Regions from separate parts of the Bradyrhizobium sp. STM 3557 genome, predicted to be linked through region 3. Evidence: predicted binding sites of a transcription regulator. Region 3 holds the regulator's gene; each other region holds the start of a gene.
The links. Region 3 encodes LexA, which represses DNA repair genes until DNA is damaged. Its sites were predicted from a motif close to TGTTCNNNNTGTGTTCNG; they were not measured.

Region 1 (6,290 bases), 1.2 Mb from region 3:
ATCTTTTCGAACAGCTCCTCGCGTTGTTCCGGCGTCAGCCGCTTGGAATCGCCGAGGCCCTTGGGAATGCGCTTGGGATCGAGCACCACGGCGGCGGCGACGACGGGGCCGGCGAGCGGCCCGCGCCCGGCTTCGTCGCAGCCGGCGACCGGCCAGATGCCCTGCTTCAAGAGCGCCCGTTCGCGGCGGAAGCTCGGCGGCGCGACCGCAATCACGCCCTTCCCCAGCTTCGCCATGGCTTTTGCGACGGTATCCTTCTCTGCGGAGACCTTCTCTGCCATGGCTTTCGCGGCCTTAGCAGGCGCCTTCGTAGACTTCGCCGGCTTTTTAGCCTCCCGAATCATGGCCGGGATCGTGCGCAACCGATCCCGCTGGCGCAACCAGGAACCGTGCGCAATTCCCCGTTATTCCCAGCCCAAAGTTATTCCCAGCCCAAATTCCCAGCGCAAGGCTTAATCCGGCAGATGCACCCGCCCATTGTCCCCGACGTCGATCCCCGGGGCGACCACGATCTCCCAGACATGGCCGTCAGGATCGGCGAAATAGCCGGCATAGCCACCATAGTCTGTGGCCTCCGCCGGCTTGACGAGCCTGGCCCCCTTCGACAGCGCAAAGGCCAGCGCGGCATCGACCTCTTCCATCGCGTGACAATTCCAGGCGAGTGTCACGCCCCGAAAGCCATCTGGAGGCGGCGTATCGGGCAGCGCCGCATCACGCGCGAGCTCCGTCCAGGGATACAGCGCGATCACCGTGCCGCCGGTATCGAAGAACGCCACGGCCTCGCCCGTCGCGTGGAATTTCCTGGCGAAGCCGAGCGACGTATAGAACGCGATGCTCCGCCGCATCTCGCTGACGCCGAGCGTGATCACAGTGAAACGCGGTATAATGGCTTGCTCGTTCATTTGCACACCCCACGCTGCCAATATCGATCATCGAAGCTTCGACTCCACGCCGAGCGAGCCGGGATCACCTAAAACAGGCTGAGCTGCTGACCGCCGCCCTTTGGCCGCACGAAATGATCCGTCGTCAGCTTCGAGCGCCGCTTGTTCAAGCCGAGCTTCTCGCAGGCGATCTCGAAACGGCGGCCGATCATCCAGGCCATCGGCCCGGTGCCCTTCATCCGCGTGCCCCATTGCGAGTCGTAGTCGCGCCCACCACGCATGTCGCGGATCAGCGTAAACACGTGGCGATAGCGATCCGGGTAATGCTCCAGCAGCCATTCCCGGAACAGGTCGCGCACCTCGAGCGGCAGCCGCAGCAGCACATAGGAGGCTTCCTTGACGCCGGCATGGGCCGCTGCATCGAGAATGCGCTCGATCTCGCTGTCGTTCAGCGCCGGGATCACGGGCGCCACCATGATGGTGGTCGGAATACCCGACTCGGCCAGCGCCTTCAGCGCCTCCAGCCGCTTCGGCGGGGTCGTGGCGCGCGGCTCCATGGCCCGTGCCAGCTTCGGGTCCAGCGTCGTCACCGAGATCGCCACCTTGGCGAGGTTCTTCTTGGCCATCCGCGCCAGGATGTCGGCGTCACGCACAACCAGAGCCGACTTGGTGACGATCCCGACGGGATGACCAACCCGTTCCAGCACCTCGAGGATGCGGCGCATGATCTTCCGCTCGCGCTCGATCGGCTGATAGGGATCGGTGTTGGTGCCGATCGCGATCATGCGCGGCTCGTAGCCCGCCGCCGAAAGCTCCTTTTCTAAGAGCGCCGGAGCGTCCGGCTTGACGAACAGCTTGGATTCGAAATCGAGCCCGGGCGACAGGCCGAGAAAGGCGTGGGTCGGTCGCGCAAAGCAGTAGACGCAGCCGTGCTCGCAGCCCCGATACGGATTGATCGAGCGATCGAAGCCGATGTCGGGCGAATCGTTGCGGGTGATCACCTTGCGCGAGGTATCGGTCGCGACCGTGGTCTTGAACGGCGGCAGATCGTCCAGGCTCTGCCACCCGTCGTCGAATGCAATGCGTGCCTCCGCCTCAAAGCGGCCGCTCGTGTTGGATTGTGCGCCCCGGCCGCGTCGCCGGCCCCGTTCGATGGCGACCGCTAGCTCAGGGAAATCCTTTGCAGGATCGGGCGCGCCCGCCGGCTCGGAGGGCACCTGGACCGGCGGGCGCTTGAGGGCATGTGAAGATGCTCGGCTCATGCCGAAAGCGATATCATACCCTTTGAACAAAGCAAGAACAAAAACAGAAAACCGGAACGCAATGCGACCTCTGATCCAGCGCAACAGGGACCATCACAATCCCGTTCTATGATCGCGCGCGGTGGAACGGAGGGGGCGGCTCCACTCTACTCTCCCATGTGAACGGACGTCTCAGCTTTCAAAGCGAGGTCTCATGAACGTCAACGCCCCCCCACAGAACAGGACTGCCGACGATCTCGAATTGCTCGACCGCTACTGGCGCGCGGCCAACTATCTGTCGGTCGGCCAGATCTACCTGCTCGACAATCCGCTGCTCTCTGAGCCGCTCAAGCCCGAGCACATCAAGCCGCGCCTGCTCGGCCATTGGGGCACGACGCCGGGACTGAACTTCATCTATGCCCATCTCAACCGGGCAATCCGCGCGCACGACCTCAACGTCATCTATATCTGCGGCCCCGGCCATGGCGGGCCCGGCATGGTGGCGAATACCTATCTCGAAGGCACCTATAGCGAGATCTATCCGGATGTCAGTCGCGACACCGACGGTCTGCGCAAGCTGTTCCGGCAGTTCTCCTTCCCTGGCGGCATCCCGAGCCACGCCGCGCCGGAAACGCCGGGTTCGATCCATGAAGGCGGCGAGCTCGGTTACGCGCTTGTGCACGCCTATGGCGCGGCATTCGACAACCCAGATCTGATCGTCGCCTGTGTCGTCGGCGATGGCGAGGCCGAGACCGGCCCGCTCGCGGCATCCTGGCACTCCAACAAATTCCTCAACCCGGTCCATGACGGCGCGGTGCTGCCGATCCTGCACCTCAACGGCTACAAGATCGCCAATCCGACCGTGCTCGGCCGCATGGGCGACGAGGAGATCAAGCAGCTCTTCCAGGGCTACGGCTATGAGCCGCTGTTCGTCGAAGGCGACGACCCGAAAACGATGCACCGCGTCATGGCCGATGCGCTCGACGTTGCGCTCGCCAGCATCCGCGCGATCCAGCAGGATGCACGGCAACCGGGCGCCAGGCTACATCGGCCAAGATGGCCCATGATCGTGCTACGCTCGCCAAAGGGCTGGACCGGGCCGAAGGAGGTCGACGGGCTGAAGGTCGAAGGCTTCTGGCGCGCGCATCAAGTGCCGATTTCAGATCCTCGTGGCAAGCCCGAGCATCTGAAGCTGCTCGAGTCCTGGATGAAGAGCTATCAGCCCGAGACGCTGTTCGACGGCAACGGTCGCCTGATCCCGGAACTGCAGGCGCTGGCGCCGCAGGGCCCGCGTCGCATGGGCGCCAATCCGCACGCCAATGGCGGGCTCTTGAACCGCGAATTGAAGCTGCCGGACTATCACGCCTATGCGGTCGAGGTGCCCTCACCCGGCGCCGTGATCGCCGAAGCCACGCGCGAGCTCGGCAAGTTCCTGCGCGACCTCGTCAAGCTCAACGCTGAGACGAAGAACTTCCGCATCATGGGGCCGGACGAGACCGCCTCCAACCGGCTCGATGCGGTGTTCGAGGCCACCGATCGGATCTGGATGGAGGATATCGAGCCTTACGACGTGCATCTCGCCCATGAAGGCCGGGTGATGGAGGTGCTCAGCGAGCATCTCTGTCAGGGCTGGCTCGAAGGCTATCTGCTGACCGGGCGGCACGGCTTCTTCTCCTGTTACGAGGCCTTCATCCACATCGTGGATTCCATGTTCAACCAGCACGCCAAATGGCTGAAAGTGTCGCGCGCGCTATCCTGGCGCCGGCCGATCGCGTCGCTGAATTATCTCTTGACCTCGCATGTCTGGCGCCAGGACCATAACGGCTTCAGCCACCAGGACCCCGGCTTCGTCGATCTCGTCGCCAACAAGAAGGCCGACATCGTTCGCATCTATCTGCCGCCGGATGCCAACACGCTGCTGTGGGTCGCCGATCATTGCCTGCGCACCTATGACCGCATCAACGTCATCGTGGCCGGCAAGCAGCCCTCGCCGCAATGGCTCACGATGGAGGAGGCCGCGACACATTGCGATGCCGGCATCGGCATCTGGACCTGGGCCGGCACCGAGCCGGCCCAGAGCGAGCCCGACGTGGTGATGGCCTGCGCCGGCGACATCCCGACCCTTGAGACGCTGGCCGCGGTCGACCTGCTGCGGCAATCGCTGCCGGACCTGAAGATCCGGGTCGTCAATGTCGTCGACCTCATGACCTTGCAGCCGAAGGAGGAGCATCCGCACGGCCTTGATGACCGCGACTTCGACAGCATCTTCACCAAGGACAAGCCGGTGATCTTCGCCTATCACGGCTATCCCTACCTTATTCACCGCCTGACCTACAGCCGCCACAACCATTCCGGCATGCATGTGCGCGGCTTCATCGAGGAAGGTACCACGACAACGCCGTTCGACATGGTGGTGCTGAACGAGCTCGACCGTTTCCATCTCGCGATCGAGGCGATCGAGCGTGTGCCCGGCCTTGCCGTGTCGGCCGCGCATGTGAAGCAGCAATTCCGCGACCGCCTGATCGCGCATACGCGCTACGTGCGTGCACATGGCGAGGACATGCCGGAGATCCGCGACTGGGTCTGGCCCAATAGCGCGGGCGGCACGACGCCTCGAGAACCGGGAGACTGACCGCCAGCGCTGCGGCGAGAGTCAGCTGCCGCAAAATTCCGCAGCGCAGCGGGGTGCGTTGATTGTGACAAAGTGGTAACAGTGGCCCGCGCTGAAACCCCGAATTGGGCGCCTGAACCGACGATGTCGATTGCATGTTGAGCGTGATCATTCCGACCGAAGGCGCCGAGCAGCCTGCGGTCGCCACATTGTCCGCCTTGGTGCCGGGCGCGGCCGCAGGCGTGATCACTGAGGTGCTGCTTGTCGATCGCGCCACGGATACCAGCGCGATCGAGCGCGTCGCCGACGTTGCCGGCTGCGGCTTCCTTCGTTTCGCCGGCTCGCAGGCGGCTGCGCTCGCGGCCGGCGCCGCGCAGGCGCGTGCGCCATGGCTGATGTTCTTGCCCGCGGGAGCCGTGCTCGATCCCGGCTGGATCGACGAGACCACGCAATTCATCCAGAGCGTCTCAGCGAGCGGACGGCCGCGTGCCGGCGTCTTTCGCTATGCGCGCTCGCCTTATGCTGAAGTGAGCATCCGCGACCGGCTGCGGTCGGTCGTGCGCATGCTGACCGGTCCGCTCGGGGACCAAGGCCTGTTGATCGCGCGCGATCACTACCGGCAGGTCGGCGGCTACAAGCCGAACGCCCGCCGCGCCGAGACGCAACTGCTGCGCCAGCTCGGCCGCTCCCGCACGCTGCTGCGCAGCCGCATCGTGATGATCTGAGCGCTCACAAGATACTTGCCATGGTCAACCAATTAATTGACAATGGCAAAGATCGAGGTGTGCCATGCTCAATCGTCCCCAGACCGTTTCCCAAGCCGACAGTCCCGTTGCCGCCGTTCGTGCCTTCAACCGCTTCTATACGAAGAAGCTGGGCGTGCTCGACCAGCATCTGCTGCAAAGCCCATTCTCTCTTTCCGAGGCGCGCGTGCTCTACGAACTGGCACAGCGTGACACCGTCGCGGCAAAGGAGATCGGTGCCGTGCTCGGGCTCGATCCCGGCTATCTCAGCCGGATCGTCCAGGGCTTCGAGGACAAGGGCCTCATCACCCGCACGCCGCTCGCCGCCGACCGGCGGCAACAGCAGCTTGGTCTCACCGCCAGGGGTCGCCAGGCTTTCGCCAAGCTTGACCGCAGCTCGGACAGCGAGGTCGCAGCGATGCTCCAAGTTCTGGACGATGGCGCGCGCAACCGCCTGGTCGGCGCTATGGGAGCGATCGAGCAGATCCTGGCGCCGGCGAACGCGACGCGGCCGGCCTTCCTTCTGCGCAGCCATCGTCCCGGCGATATCGGCTGGGTGATTTCGCGGCACGGCGCCGTCTACGCACAGGAATACGGCTGGGACATCTCGTTCGAGGCGCTGGTCGCGGAGATCGCGGCGCAATTCCTTCGTGCCTTCGATCCCGACCGCGAGCATTGCTGGATAGCCGAGATCGATGGCGAACCGGTGGGATCGATCTTTCTTGTCAAGAGCACCGATGAGGTGGCGAAGCTGCGCTTGCTGCTGGTCGACAAAAAGGCCCGCGGACTCGGTGTCGGCCGCGCACTGGTGGAG
Region 2 (6,290 bases), 3.5 Mb from region 3:
AGCTTCTCTGTCACCTGCTTGCGGACGGCAATCGCGACCAGATGGGCCTGGCTTCCGGTCTTGATGATTTCGGCGAGATCGCGCTCCGTCAGCACCGCTGCCTTCGCCAGCATCGGCGCTGCGACGCGCACATCACCATGGACCGCAAGCTGACGCGCCGTCGCATAGGGCGCGCGCTCAACGCTGGCCAGAGCTGTGCTGAGCTCGGCGAGTTTGTCCGCGCCGACCTGGGCTGTCAGGCGGGCAAAAATGCTGTCGTAAAGATCGAGCTGCTCGGCAGCGTGCGGCCGCGGACCGGCCATGAACAGGCTCGTGGTCTTGCCGAGGATATCTGAGGCCAGCTCAGAGGCGTCGGTGGCATCTTGTACGGCCGGTTTCGCGGTCCGGGCTGCCGTAGGATTCGCCGCCATTGTTCCTTTCACCCTGCACTAGGGCAACCGCGACAGACACATCGTCTGTTGTCCGGCTGCGTGTTCTCGATCGGGCCGGAAGCATGCGGTGGGCCGCCTAAGGCATGGTTAAGAACCCTGCGCTCGCTTGCTTACAAGGTTACGAAAAGGATGACGCCATCGGGCGGCGCTGGCTCTGCGCGGCATCGTTGAACCAGCGGGACGCTCCGTTGCGCAGCGGCACGATGATCCTAGAACGACACACCGATCTTGCGGCCCACCTTCCACACCAGCCGACAACGCTTGCGCGTGTTGCCATGGACCAGTTCGAAGCGCGGCGGCAGCGTGACGGCGGACCCGATATCCAGGCAAGCGCCGCCGGGAGAGAAGTCGACCAGCGCGCAATCGATCATGGGGTCCTTGGGACCGACCACGATCTTGGCGGCATTCGACACGCGCCCGCTCGGCTTGACACGCGCAAAGCGGCGCGGATTGACGATCTTGTTCACGCTGATGACCTCGAGAGCGAATGTTGATGCCAAGTCAAACCTTCACATCGCGTGAAGACTGGCCTAGTCGCGTCGAGCATTTCCGGCAACCGGATTTGATTCCAGCAACCAGAGCGTGAGGTGCTCGGTTTGCTTCGGACAGGAGTTAACGGCCGGTTTCCGCTCGGAGCGAAACGTCGAGCTCATATCGGAGCGAACGAATTGTTCTTGTATTGTTCTTGCAGAAGATTTGGTCTTCCGCTACCTTTGCGTTTCGGGGGCAGGGCATGGTTCAGCGCGTTTCCACCGTTGCATTCGAAGGGATCGAGGCTCGCGCGGTCGACGTGCAAGTCCAGATTGTGCCTGGCCTGCCGGCGTTTGCGATCGTCGGCCTGCCCGACAACGCCGTCTCCGAAGCGCGCGAGCGCGTGCGCTCGGCGCTCATCGCCTCTGGCCTTGCGCTGCCGGCGCGGCGCATCATCGTCAATCTGGCGCCGGCCGACCTGCCCAAGGAAGGCAGCCATTACGATCTGCCGATCGCGCTCGGCCTGATGGCGGCGATCGGGGCGATCCCCCCGGATGCGCTGAGCGGCTTCACCGTGCTCGGCGAGCTCGGGCTCGACGGCTCGCTCGCGCCGGTCGCCGGCGTGCTGCCGGCCGCGATCGGTGCCAATGCGCGCGACGAAGGGCTCATCTGTCCCGCAGCCTGCGGCGCCGAGGCGGCCTGGGCCAGTCCGGACATTCAGATCATCGCGGCGAGCTCGCTGATCCAGATCGCCAATCACTTCAAGGGCACGCAGGTGCTGTCGCGGCCGCAGCCAAAGGTGCATGAGGCCGAAGCGAGCCGGCTCGACCTGCGCGACATCAAGGGCCAGGAGAGCGCCAAGCGTGCGCTCGAGATCGCGGCTGCCGGCGGACATCATCTCCTGATGATCGGCGCGCCCGGCGCCGGCAAGTCGATGCTGGCAGCACGGCTGCCTTCGATCCTGCCGCCATTGTCGCCATCCGAGCTCCTCGAAGTCTCGATGATCGCCTCCGTCGCCGGCGAGATCCAGGGCGGCGCGCTCACCTCACGGCGGCCGTTCCGCAGCCCGCATCATTCGGCCAGTATGGCGGCCCTCACCGGCGGCGGCTTGCGCGCCAAGCCAGGCGAGATCTCGCTTGCCCATCAGGGCGTGCTGTTCCTCGACGAGCTGCCGGAATTCGATCCGCGCGTGCTGGATTCGCTGCGCCAGCCGCTCGAGAATGGCGAGGTCTCGATCTCCCGCGCCAATCACCGCGTGACCTATCCGGCGCGCTTCATGCTGGTGGCGGCGATGAATCCGTGCCGCTGCGGCAACGCCTTCGAGCCCGGCTATTCCTGCAGGCGCAACCGGATCGAGCGCTGCACCGCAGACTACCAGATGCGCATCTCCGGCCCGCTGATGGATCGCATCGATTTGCGCATCGAGGTGCCGGCGGTGACCGCCGCCGATCTGATCCTGCCGCTACCGGCGGAGGGCTCTCGGGAGGTCGCTGCGCGCGTCGCGGCCGCGCGTGATATCCAGCTTGCGCGCTACGCCGCGGCCGGGCTGCCGCAGATCCGCACCAACGCCGAAGCACCGGCCTCGGTGCTCGACGAGATCGCCAAGCCGGATGCACAGGGCGAGAAGCTGCTGCGCGAGGCCGCCGAGACCATGCGGCTGTCGGCGCGGGGCTATCACCGCGTGCTGCGCGTCGCGCGCACGCTCGCGGACCTCGACCATGTCGAGAAGGTCGGCAGGCTGCACCTCGCGGAAGCTTTGTCCTATCGCACGTTGTCGGAAGAAGCCCGCACTCTCGCCTGAGCGACATCGAATCGGTCGCCGTCAATCAAGCGGTAACGACTTCTCTTTACCCTCCGACAACCATAAGGCCCATGCTTCCACGGCCACGCGTTGAGTGAGTTCTGTGTCATGTTGCGTTTCAAGGTCATGATCGCGGCCGTGCCGCTCATTGCCGTGGCGGCCATTGTTGCCCGGCTCGAAGCCTCGCCCGCAGCGCGGCCCTGCATTCCCCTCGGGGCCGGCAATGTCGAGATCGGCTCCGAGCCCTGGCATGCCGACCTCCATGTCGAATTCACCGATGATCCGAAGCTCGCGACGGTTCGCATCGGCCTCACTGATGATGCCGACGACGCAGACCTCGTGCTGGTCGATGACGGCACTGACGTCGACGACAAGGCCTGCAAGGCCTCTGCCACGCAGTCCGTCGCCATAACCGCCGGCCCTACGCGCCGCTCGGCCGTCATCTATCTCGCGCAGGATGGTCCGGCGGATTATCGCATCTTCGTGCGCTCGAGCCGCCTCACGGTCCGCGAGGCAGCGGCGCTGATCGCCGGCGCTCACGCGCATGACGAGCGTGTCGCTGAAGCGGCGCCGTAAGGCATTTAGCGTTTCGTTCACCCTGTTCGCATCCACCCATACGAACGCGCGAAGCTCTCAAACTCTCCGCAACGTCATCGCCCACATCTTACCGATCGTTGACTGCGACACTCGGACTTCGAGGAGATATCAGGTGATGGGACGGCTGTTTCGCATCAAGCTGCGCCTGCGCCGTTTCGCGCGCCGACACCAATTTCTGATCTCGGCGCTGCGCTCCTTCATGATCTTCTCCGCCGGCTTCGGCGGCGCTTACGGCTTCATCAAGGGCAGCCTGACCGAGAATTCCGGCTACAATCCTCATGCTTTCGCAATCGGCGCAAGCTTCCTGTTCGCGCTCGCCTGCGTCGCGCTAGCCACGCTGAGCATGCGCCTGCGCTTCATGCGCAAGAAGCTGCTCAAGATCGCGCTTCACAACGAGGTGCTCGCCGACCGCAATTGGGAGCTGCAGGAGGCGGAGGAGCGTGCCCGCAGCCTGTTCGAATCGCAGGGCGACCTGATCGTGATGCGGGATGGCGAAGGGCGCGTCACCTTCGTCAACGATGCCTATTGCCAGATGGCCGGCAAGGATCGCGACACGCTGCTCGGCAGCCGCTTTGCGTTCGACGTGACCGAGCAGGGCGACGCCGCGCTGGAGCCGAACGGCACGCGCGTACACGACCAGCGCATCGACAGCGCCATCGGACCGCGCTGGATCGCCTGGCGCGAGGCGCTGGTGCGCTCCGATGCCGGCCAGCCGGCCGTGCTGCAATGTGTCGGTCGCGACGTCACCGACCGCACCGAGACCGAGCGGGCGCTTAGCGAAGCGCGCGACCACGCCGATGCGGCGAGCCGCGCCAAGTCGCGCTTCCTGGCAATGGCGAGCCACGAGATCCGCACGCCGCTGAACGGCATCATCGGCATGAGCGGCCTCCTGCTCGACACGGCGCTGACGCCGGAGCAGACGACCTATGCCAAAGCAGTCAGGACCTCGGGCGAGGCGCTGATGGCGCTGATCGAGGAACTGCTCGATTATTCCAAGATCGAGGCCGGCAAGCTCGACCTCGAGGCGCGGCCGTTCGCGCTCACCCCGCTGATCGAGGACATCACCGAACTCCTGGCGCCGCGCGCGCAGGCCAAGCAGCTCGACATCGCGGCCTATGTCGACGATCGGCTACCGTCGCATGTCATTGGCGATGCAGCACGCCTGCGCCAGGTGCTGCTCAATCTCGCGGGCAACGCCATCAAGTTCACCATCACGGGGGGCGTCGCGCTGATCGTCGAGCCCGGCATCTGGCCGGGTGAGATCAGCTTTCTGGTCCGCGACACCGGCATCGGCATCGCGACGGATGCGCAGATGCGCATCTTCCGCGAGTTCGAGCAGGCCGACGACGGAATCGCCCGCAGCTTTGGCGGCACCGGCCTTGGCCTGTCGATCTCCGAGCGCATCGTGCGGCGGATGGGCGGGCGGATCACGCTTGAGAGCAGGCCTGGCGCCGGCTCGAGCTTCGAGGTCGCTGTGCCGCTGCCCGCAGCGGCAGAACAGGAGGGCCTGAAGAACTACATCGCGCCTGATCTGACCGGCCAATCGGTCATGCTCGTGGCCGCTCAGGGGATCGAAGCCGACCTGATCACGCGTCGCCTCCAAAGCTGGGGCGGGCAGACCTGTCTGGTGACCGAGACGGAAGTCGCTGCCGCGCTGCTGCCCGAGCGAAGCTGGCACGCCGTGCTGGTCGATGATGCCGTCGGTAGGGACGTTGCCGTCGGGGTCGCCGAGGCGGCGCGGCGCCACGCCTCGCGGCGCATCGTGCTCGTGACGCCGGCGACGCGGCACGACCTGCAACCTGGTTCACCCTTCACGGGCTATCTGGTCAAACCATTGCGTGCGGCCTCGCTCGCAGCCCGCCTCGCGCTGACGCTTGATGTCGCCGCGCCGGCGCTCGCCGATGACCCCGTCGCCGAGCCGATCGCCGCCGTGCCGGCTGTCGCGAACCAGGGCCTGTCGATCCTGGTCGCCGAGGACAACGAGATCAACGCGCTCTTGATGCGTTCCCTTTTGACCAAGCTCGGCCATCGCACCGTGATCGCCACCCATGGCGCGGCGGCGCTGGAATCCTGGCTGGCCGCACGGTCGGCAGGCGCGCCCTACGACCTCATCCTGATGGATCTGCAGATGCCGCAGCTCGACGGCATCGAAGCCGCCAAGCGCATCCGCGCCCATGAAGCCGCCGAGTCCGGCCGACATACGCCAATCCTTGCGCTCACGGCCAACACGCTGGTGGAGGATCGCTACGCCTGCTTCGAGGCGGGGATGGACGGCTTCCTGATCAAGCCGCTCGATCGCGACAAGCTCGACGAGGCGCTCACTGCGCTGGCGGCGGCGCGGCACGTGGCGGCGTGATGCGAGGAGCACGCCAGAACTAAGCGGAATACGAGATCTCACACAGAACGCAGCGCGCTCCCTCTCCCCGTCCTTTACGGGGTCGCGACGAGCTTCGCTCGCGCTGGGAGGGTTGGGGTGAGGGGCAGACGCCCGATCGTTGCGAATTAGTTAGACCTGTACCCCCTCACCCGGATGGCATCTGCCGATGCCATCCGACCTCTCCCCGCAAGCGGGGCGAGGTTGCAGCGAGCACGCCGCAATATCGAGAACTACACGCCCTGTGCCTAACCGAGCGCGCTTCTCTACAGCCGCCGCAGCGCCACGGTCTCGATGCCGTGATCGGCGCCTTTCTTGAGGATCAGGGTCGCACGCGGCCGGGTCGGCAGGATGTTGTCCTCGAGATTGGCGAGGTTGGTGCGCTCCCAGATCGCGGTAGCCGTGGCGATCGCTTCCTCGTCCGACAACAATGCGTAGCGATGGAAGTAGGAGCGGGGATCGTGGAACGCGGTGTCGCGCAGCGCCAGGAAGCGTTTCACATACCAGTTCCGCAGCACCGGCTCCTCGGCATCGATGTAGACGGAGAAATCAAAGAAGTCCGACACGACAGGCACCGCCTTGCCGTCGCGCGGCAGCGGACCGGTCTGCAGCACAT
Region 3 (6,290 bases):
GAGCGAGGTGCCTCGGCGGCGCCTCATCGCAAGATCATCCATATCGACATGGATGCGTTCTACGCGTCGGTGGAACAGCGAGACAACCCGGAGCTTCGAGGAAAGCCGGTCGCGGTGGGCGGCTCGGCGGAACGAGGCGCTGTGGCCGCTGCGAGCTACGAAGCCCGGAGGTTCGGCGTGCGTTCGGCGATGCCGTCGGTCACCGCGAAGCGACAGTGTCCGGACCTGATATTCGTGAAGCCGCGCTTCGAGGTCTACAAGGAGATCAGCCGGCAGATCCGCCACATCTTTGCCGAGCATACGGCAATTATCGAGCCGTTGTCGCTCGACGAGGCCTATCTCGATGTCACGGAGAACCTACAAGGCATCCCGCTGGCCAGGGACATCGCGCTGCGGATCCGCGAGAAGATCAAGGCCGAGACCGGCCTCAATGCCTCGGCCGGCATTTCCTACAACAAGTTTCTGGCGAAGCTTGCCTCCGATCACCGAAAGCCAAACGGACAGTTCGTCATCTCTCCCGAAATGGGTCCGGCCTTCGTCGAATCGCTACCTGTCGGCAAATTCCACGGCATCGGCCCGGCGACGAGCGCGAAGATGAACCAGCTTGGTATCTTCACGGGCCTGGACATGCGCAAACAGGCGCTGGAGTTCATGTGCGCCAACTTTGGCAAGGCCGGAGCCTACTACTATTGGATCTCGCGCGCCGTCGACGAACGGCCAGTCCGCGCCAACCGAATCCGGAAATCGGTCGGTGCGGAAAACACATTCCGGACCGATCTTGCCGAACTCGACGCCATGATCGCAGAGCTCGAGCCGCTGATCGACAAGGTGTGGCGCCACTGCGAGTCAGTCGGCAGTCGGGGGCGAACCGTGACGCTGAAGATCAAGTTCGCGGACTTCGAGATCATCACGCGCAGCCGATCCGTTTCTACGGCTGTCGCGGACCGTGACGATCTCGCACGCCTGGCAATCGGTCTGCTGGAGAATGCCATGCCCCTTCCGAAGGCGGTGCGCCTGCTGGGAGTATCTTTGTCTTCCCTGCTGGGCGAGAACGACACGGACCCGCAACTGGATTTCAGTATTTGACGGAAAGCCGCTCTTGGTTTCACAAGAAGGGGGAACACGGAAGCCTTGTGCTGGCCGCCGAACCGTCGTCGATTTTTGCCGGGCCAGATAGACCCGGTTTTCCTGCGCTCGATATCGTCAAAACCGGGCGGATTCACCCCAAATTAATGATTGCGGAACACATATCGAACATATAGTGTCCGTTCATGATTTGTTTCGAGTATCTTGCGGTAACGCAATTCCGGACCTTCGCAAGCGACCAGTCGCGGAGCTCGGACGACATCAACCTGGGGACTTCATCGAGATGCTGACGCGCAAACAGTACGAACTCCTGCGGTTCATCAACGAGCGGCTCAAGGAAGCCGGCGTGCCGCCGTCATTCGACGAGATGAAGGATGCGCTCGACCTGCGCTCGAAGTCCGGCATCCATCGCCTCATCACCGCACTCGAGGAGCGCGGCTTCATTCGCCGCCTGCCCAATCGCGCCCGCGCGATCGAGGTGATCAAGCTGCCCGAGCTGTCGCAGGCCGCAGGCAACCGGCGCGGCTTCACGCCCTCGGTGATCGAAGGCAATCTCGGCAAGGTGCGCACCTCCACGCCCGCGCTGGATGACGGCGAGCGGCCGGTCGCCGTTCCGGTGATGGGCCGGATCGCCGCCGGTACGCCGATCGAGGCGCTGCAGACGCGCAGCCACACGATCAGCGTGCCGGCCGACATGCTCGGCAATGGCGAGCACTATGCACTCGAGGTGCGCGGCGATTCGATGGTCGATGCCGGCATCCTCGACGGCGACATGGCCTTGATCCAGCGCAACGAGAGCGCCGATACCGGCGACATCGTGGTCGCGCTGATCGACGACGAGGAGGCCACCTTGAAGCGCTTCCGCCGCCGCGGCGCGTCGATCGCGCTCGAGCCGGCCAACACCGCTTATGAAGTCCGTATCCTGCCGCCCAACCGGGTTAAGATCCAGGGCAAGCTGGTCGGGCTGTATCGCAAGTACTAATCCCTGCGGCGGACTTGCCGTTTGCGTGCAGGCGCAGCGCGCCCCGGTGCAAACGTCAGATCCAAAGCCGGACGGGTACGATAGACTGACGAGTGCTGCTGCGTTGCCGAAGTTCGCCGGAGTTGGTCTCTCGCGGGGCTGATGCGAACTTGCTGAAACGGGGGCCTCGTTACGCCGGCCCGCGAACAGGCGGCCGTGTCGGACTGATGCTGCGTGCCGAAGGTATTTGGCGGCAGAGTGATTTTGTGCGCTCGCTTTGCCGTAGGTTAAAGCTCAAACGCTTGTGATCGAGCTAGCCTATGGTCAGCGCAGAATTGCCGTGAACGACGCGCTAGGATTACGATCGATGTCCACTCTGATAGAGGCCTGCGCCTTTCCGGGGGGAGCGCGGGTCGGCTATCTCGAACGAGGAGCGATCCGATGTGTGACTATAGCCTGCATGCTGTTGCGTCCCGCCCGGCGAAGGTGGGTGAAACGCTGATGTCGACGACGTTCCGCGGCACGTCGACCCGTGGCTTCGCGTCCGAGAGCGAGCCCGGTGTCGCGGTTTGCATGCTTCCCGGAACGGAATTGGCATTCGAGGACGACGTCAAATATGACAGCCGTTGGTTCTGGACCAAGACGGTCCGTTCGCGCGTCGCCAAGTTCAACACGCTCGAGCGCCATGTCCCGGATCGTCATCACGACGCGATCGAATTCGCCGACGGCACCCGCGTGCTGGTGACGCAACTCCGCGAAGGCCAGCGCGTCACAGTGCTGCAGCTCCCGGTGACGGGAAAGCCCGCCGACCGCAAGTCCGACGTCCCGGCTGCGACCGCCGCCGCGACCCAAACGACGACGACACCAATAAGGCCGATATCGATAACTTAAACATAGAGGCGCCCACGCTTGATGGGCCCACGTTCAGCCCTCGGCGGAAATGATGAGGTCGCCGAGGGGGAGAGCGTGTTGTGGCCGATGAGATTGCTCCGAAAAGCATTTCGCAGATCACTGCTCCGCGGGGGCTAGGTCCCAAGCTTGGTTCGCAACAGCCTGCAGGGCCCAAGATCGTTGGAAAGATCACTTGGCAGAAGGCCGGGCGCGTGGTCGAGCCCGGCCGCTACATGCATCGGTTCGGCTGGCTCACGGTGACCGCCGAGGATCTCGCGATCTGGCGCCAATATCCTCAGGCCGAGTTCACGATGCTGCAGCTTCCGAAGTCGCACCAAGATGCTCCGGCGGAGGACGCCCTGTCGGACCTCGACGAGTATCATCTGGGCACCTTCGAGCTGCCACGTACTGGCTGATAGCTCGTCTTGATGCCAATCGGCCGCGCTGTGTTTCAGGCGGCAGGCCGGTCATGGCGCATGCGGCGACGTAATCAAGCAATCGAGATATTCTCCTTGGCCAGCACGCGCTGCACGGCTGGCCGCTGCAATACCCGTTGGGCCAGACGGTGCCATGCCGGATAGCTCGCCGACATATCGAGACCGACGCGTGCGCCCCATCCATAGAACACCAGCAAATAGGGATCGACCACGGAGTAAGCGCCGGGCAGCGCCCAATCGCGGCCGTCACTGACCAGGCTTTCGATATAGGCATATTGCTCGCGGACGTTCTGTTGTCCCTTGCCCTGAACGGCGGCGTAATCGCGCTCGTCTGCGACAAAGCGGTTCGGCCGCCAGATCTGGCCGTAGGACATCGCGTGCACATTGCTGGACAGCCAGTTCATCCATTCGATGGCGCGCGCCTCCCCGGCCGCGTCCGCAGGCAACAGTCCCGCATCGGGATGCCTGCGCGCAAGATAGAACAAGATGGCGTGCGCTTCGGTCAGCAGGTCGTCCGCACCTCCGATCCGCCCAGTGACGCCGGACAACGCCGGAATCCTCCCCTTGGGATTTTTTGCCATCCATTCCGGATTTGTCGTACCGACACCGCCGAGGTGTCCGCGGGACGACACCAGCTCCAATTCGTAGGGTTTGCCGATCTCCTCGAGCACGATGTGCACGGCCATGGAGCACGCGCCGGGAGAGTAATACAAACAATGCATAGGCATTCCTGCGAAGTTAGCTCCCGCTTACGAAGCTCTTTCCTCATATGGCATCGCCCAGAGGTCAAGCCGCAGCTTTCGCCGTGAACCGCACGCGGTCGCAGCCTTCGGCCGTGCGCCGAGCGAACGTCAGCGCCGCAGCCGACACGTCCATTCCGGTGACCAGACCGTCCGGGCCAACGAGGCTCGCAAGCTCCAGCGCGGTTTCGCCGCCACCGCAGCCGATGTCCAGCACGTTTTCACCGGGGCGAGGCCCAAGCGCGGTCAACGCACGGCGGCCGAGCGGCGCGAGCTGCAATTCCAGGAGGTCGCGAACCTCCGCCCATGCGGCCGCCCGCAGCTCGTCTTGGGCCGGCGGAGGCGACGAACTGATCCCGCTCATGCTGAAAGCGCCAGCCTTGCAATCGCGTCGACATGAATGGCGGCGCAGTCAACCAGCGGAAACGATGCGTGATCCTGGCTGAAGACCAGCGCGAGATCGGTGCCGCCGAGCATGATGGCCTCGGCGCCGTTCTCCTCGAGCAGCTTGCGACTCACATGATTGAAGATCGACCGCTGAGCCTCGGTCGCAACACCCGAAGCAGCCATCGCCACATAGGCTTGATGCACGTCATCCAGGTCGCTTCCGCTCGGCGGGATGATTTCGGCGCTGCGGATGCCGCCATAGAAGCGCGTTTCCATAACGGTGCGCGTTCCGAGGATTCCGATCCGCTTCAGACCATTTTTGTCGACGGCGTGGCCGACCTCGGCGATCATGTCGACAACCGGCAGCGGCGATACCGACTTGAACGCTTCGATGCAAAAGTGTCCCGCAATCGAGGTGACGACGACGCAACCGGCACCGGCGGCGACGAGACGGTCGGTAAGCCGCGAATAGATCGCCACCTGCGCCTCGATGTCATTGCGCGAGAGATTGCTGAGCAGCGTCTGCGTGTCGGCATGCACGATCGTTAGCTCCAGCGCCGCCTTCCGGCTTGCGAACGTCGCTATCAATCGTCGGTAGTAAAAATCCGTCGCGGCGGGACCAATCCCTCCGATAAGACCAATGTGCATGTCTTCCTCCGGCCACCCCATGCGTTGCCGAACGCACACAGGCGCATCTTGCGTTGCCAATCAAGCAGACCGCTGAGATCGCAGCAATGTGCTTGCGCGGTTGTTAGTCGTCCTGCTGCTGATCGGCCTCTGGCGGCGTTGCATCCGGCGTACGCGATGACGGCGGGCGCGGCGTCAAGCTGGTGTCGAATTCGCTCGCATCCGCTGCGCCTGGCCACCATGGCCGATAGATTCCGTTGGGCCTGACCGCATCGACCGCCAGGGTTGGACCCTCTCGGCGCAGCGCGAGCGCGCCCTGATGCGACAACCGCTCGCGATCGACCACCGCGGCGGCGCATTCCCTGGGCGCCTGCCGCACTGTCACGACCAGAGCGGTGCGCGCGCAATCGTCCGCGAGCGCGTCCGCGCGCCATGACAGAGCGATGAGGCGCCCATCGGCCATCGGCACCACGCAACCGGCATCGTCGCAGGAGACGCCCTCCCCCAGCGACGGATCGGTCGGGAGTCGCGCATCGGCATCGGCCGCAAGCCATTCCTTCAGCAGAAACACATCGTTCCCGGTGCGCATCAGATGCAGCCGGCCATCACGGCCGCGCACCGCGACGTTGCGGCTATCGCCGGAGATCAGCACGTCCGGCAGCGGCGCGGCCGCGGCCCAGCAGACGCCGGCCGCGAGCAGAAGCGCGCCCGACCAGCGCAGCGGCGTGCGCAACAGCCCGATCAGGATCAGGCCGAGACTCATCGTGATCAGCGGTCCGGTGCCGAAGGCGGCGACGCGGCCGACCGCGCCGGGCAGCGCGGCGACCCAGCGTCACCGCGATCATCCAGTCGATGCCCCAGCCCATCGCCGACCAGCACCAGCCGTCGAGCCCGAACGGCGCCGTGAGCAGCCCGAGCAGACCCATTGGCATCACCACCACGGAGACCACCGGCATCGCCGCGAGATTGGCCAGCACGCCATAGGGTGTGACGCGATGGAAATGAAAGGCCGCATAGGGCGTGGTCGCAAGGCCGGCGACCAGCGAGGCCAGCAGCAGCACGATCAGCTCGCGTCCGCCCCATAGCGCCATGCGTCCGGCAAGCGAGCTGTCTGGCGTCGCAAACAGGCGCGGCATGCCGATCTGCACCAGCGCGACGAGG

Region 1: P6U24_RS11490 (PA0069 family radical SAM protein) is a predicted target of LexA. The motif match lies at 2,166-2,183, and genes of this name have one in related genera.
Region 2: P6U24_RS00950 (YifB family Mg chelatase-like AAA ATPase) is a predicted target of LexA. The motif match lies at 1,101-1,118, and genes of this name have one in related genera.

Annotation. Positions count from the first base shown of each region.
Region 1 covers NZ_CP120697.1:2,529,217-2,535,506, reverse strand. The annotation lists gene P6U24_RS11500 (ribonuclease HII) at 1-281, opposite strand, end outside; gene P6U24_RS11495 (VOC family protein) at 453-902, opposite strand; gene P6U24_RS11490 (PA0069 family radical SAM protein) at 971-2,143, opposite strand; gene P6U24_RS11485 (phosphoketolase) at 2,337-4,754, shown strand; gene P6U24_RS11480 (glycosyl transferase) at 4,889-5,458, shown strand; gene P6U24_RS11475 (GNAT family N-acetyltransferase) at 5,523-6,290, shown strand, end outside.
Region 2 covers NZ_CP120697.1:206,666-212,955, reverse strand. The annotation lists gene P6U24_RS00960 (DUF2336 domain-containing protein) at 1-410, opposite strand, end outside; gene P6U24_RS00955 (PilZ domain-containing protein) at 641-889, opposite strand; gene P6U24_RS00950 (YifB family Mg chelatase-like AAA ATPase) at 1,165-2,703, shown strand; gene P6U24_RS00945 (hypothetical protein) at 2,812-3,279, shown strand; gene P6U24_RS00940 (ATP-binding protein) at 3,416-5,656, shown strand; gene coaA (type I pantothenate kinase) at 5,941-6,290, opposite strand, start outside.
Region 3 covers NZ_CP120697.1:3,699,448-3,705,737, reverse strand. The annotation lists gene dinB (DNA polymerase IV) at 1-1,086, shown strand, start outside; gene lexA (transcriptional repressor LexA) at 1,370-2,068, shown strand; gene P6U24_RS16780 (hypothetical protein) at 2,489-2,938, shown strand; gene P6U24_RS16775 (hypothetical protein) at 3,172-3,354, shown strand; gene P6U24_RS16770 (glutathione S-transferase family protein) at 3,429-4,061, opposite strand; gene P6U24_RS16765 (methyltransferase domain-containing protein) at 4,162-4,479, opposite strand; gene P6U24_RS16760 (aspartate/glutamate racemase family protein) at 4,476-5,150, opposite strand; partial or broken gene P6U24_RS16755 (ComEC/Rec2 family competence protein) at 5,254-6,290, opposite strand, start outside.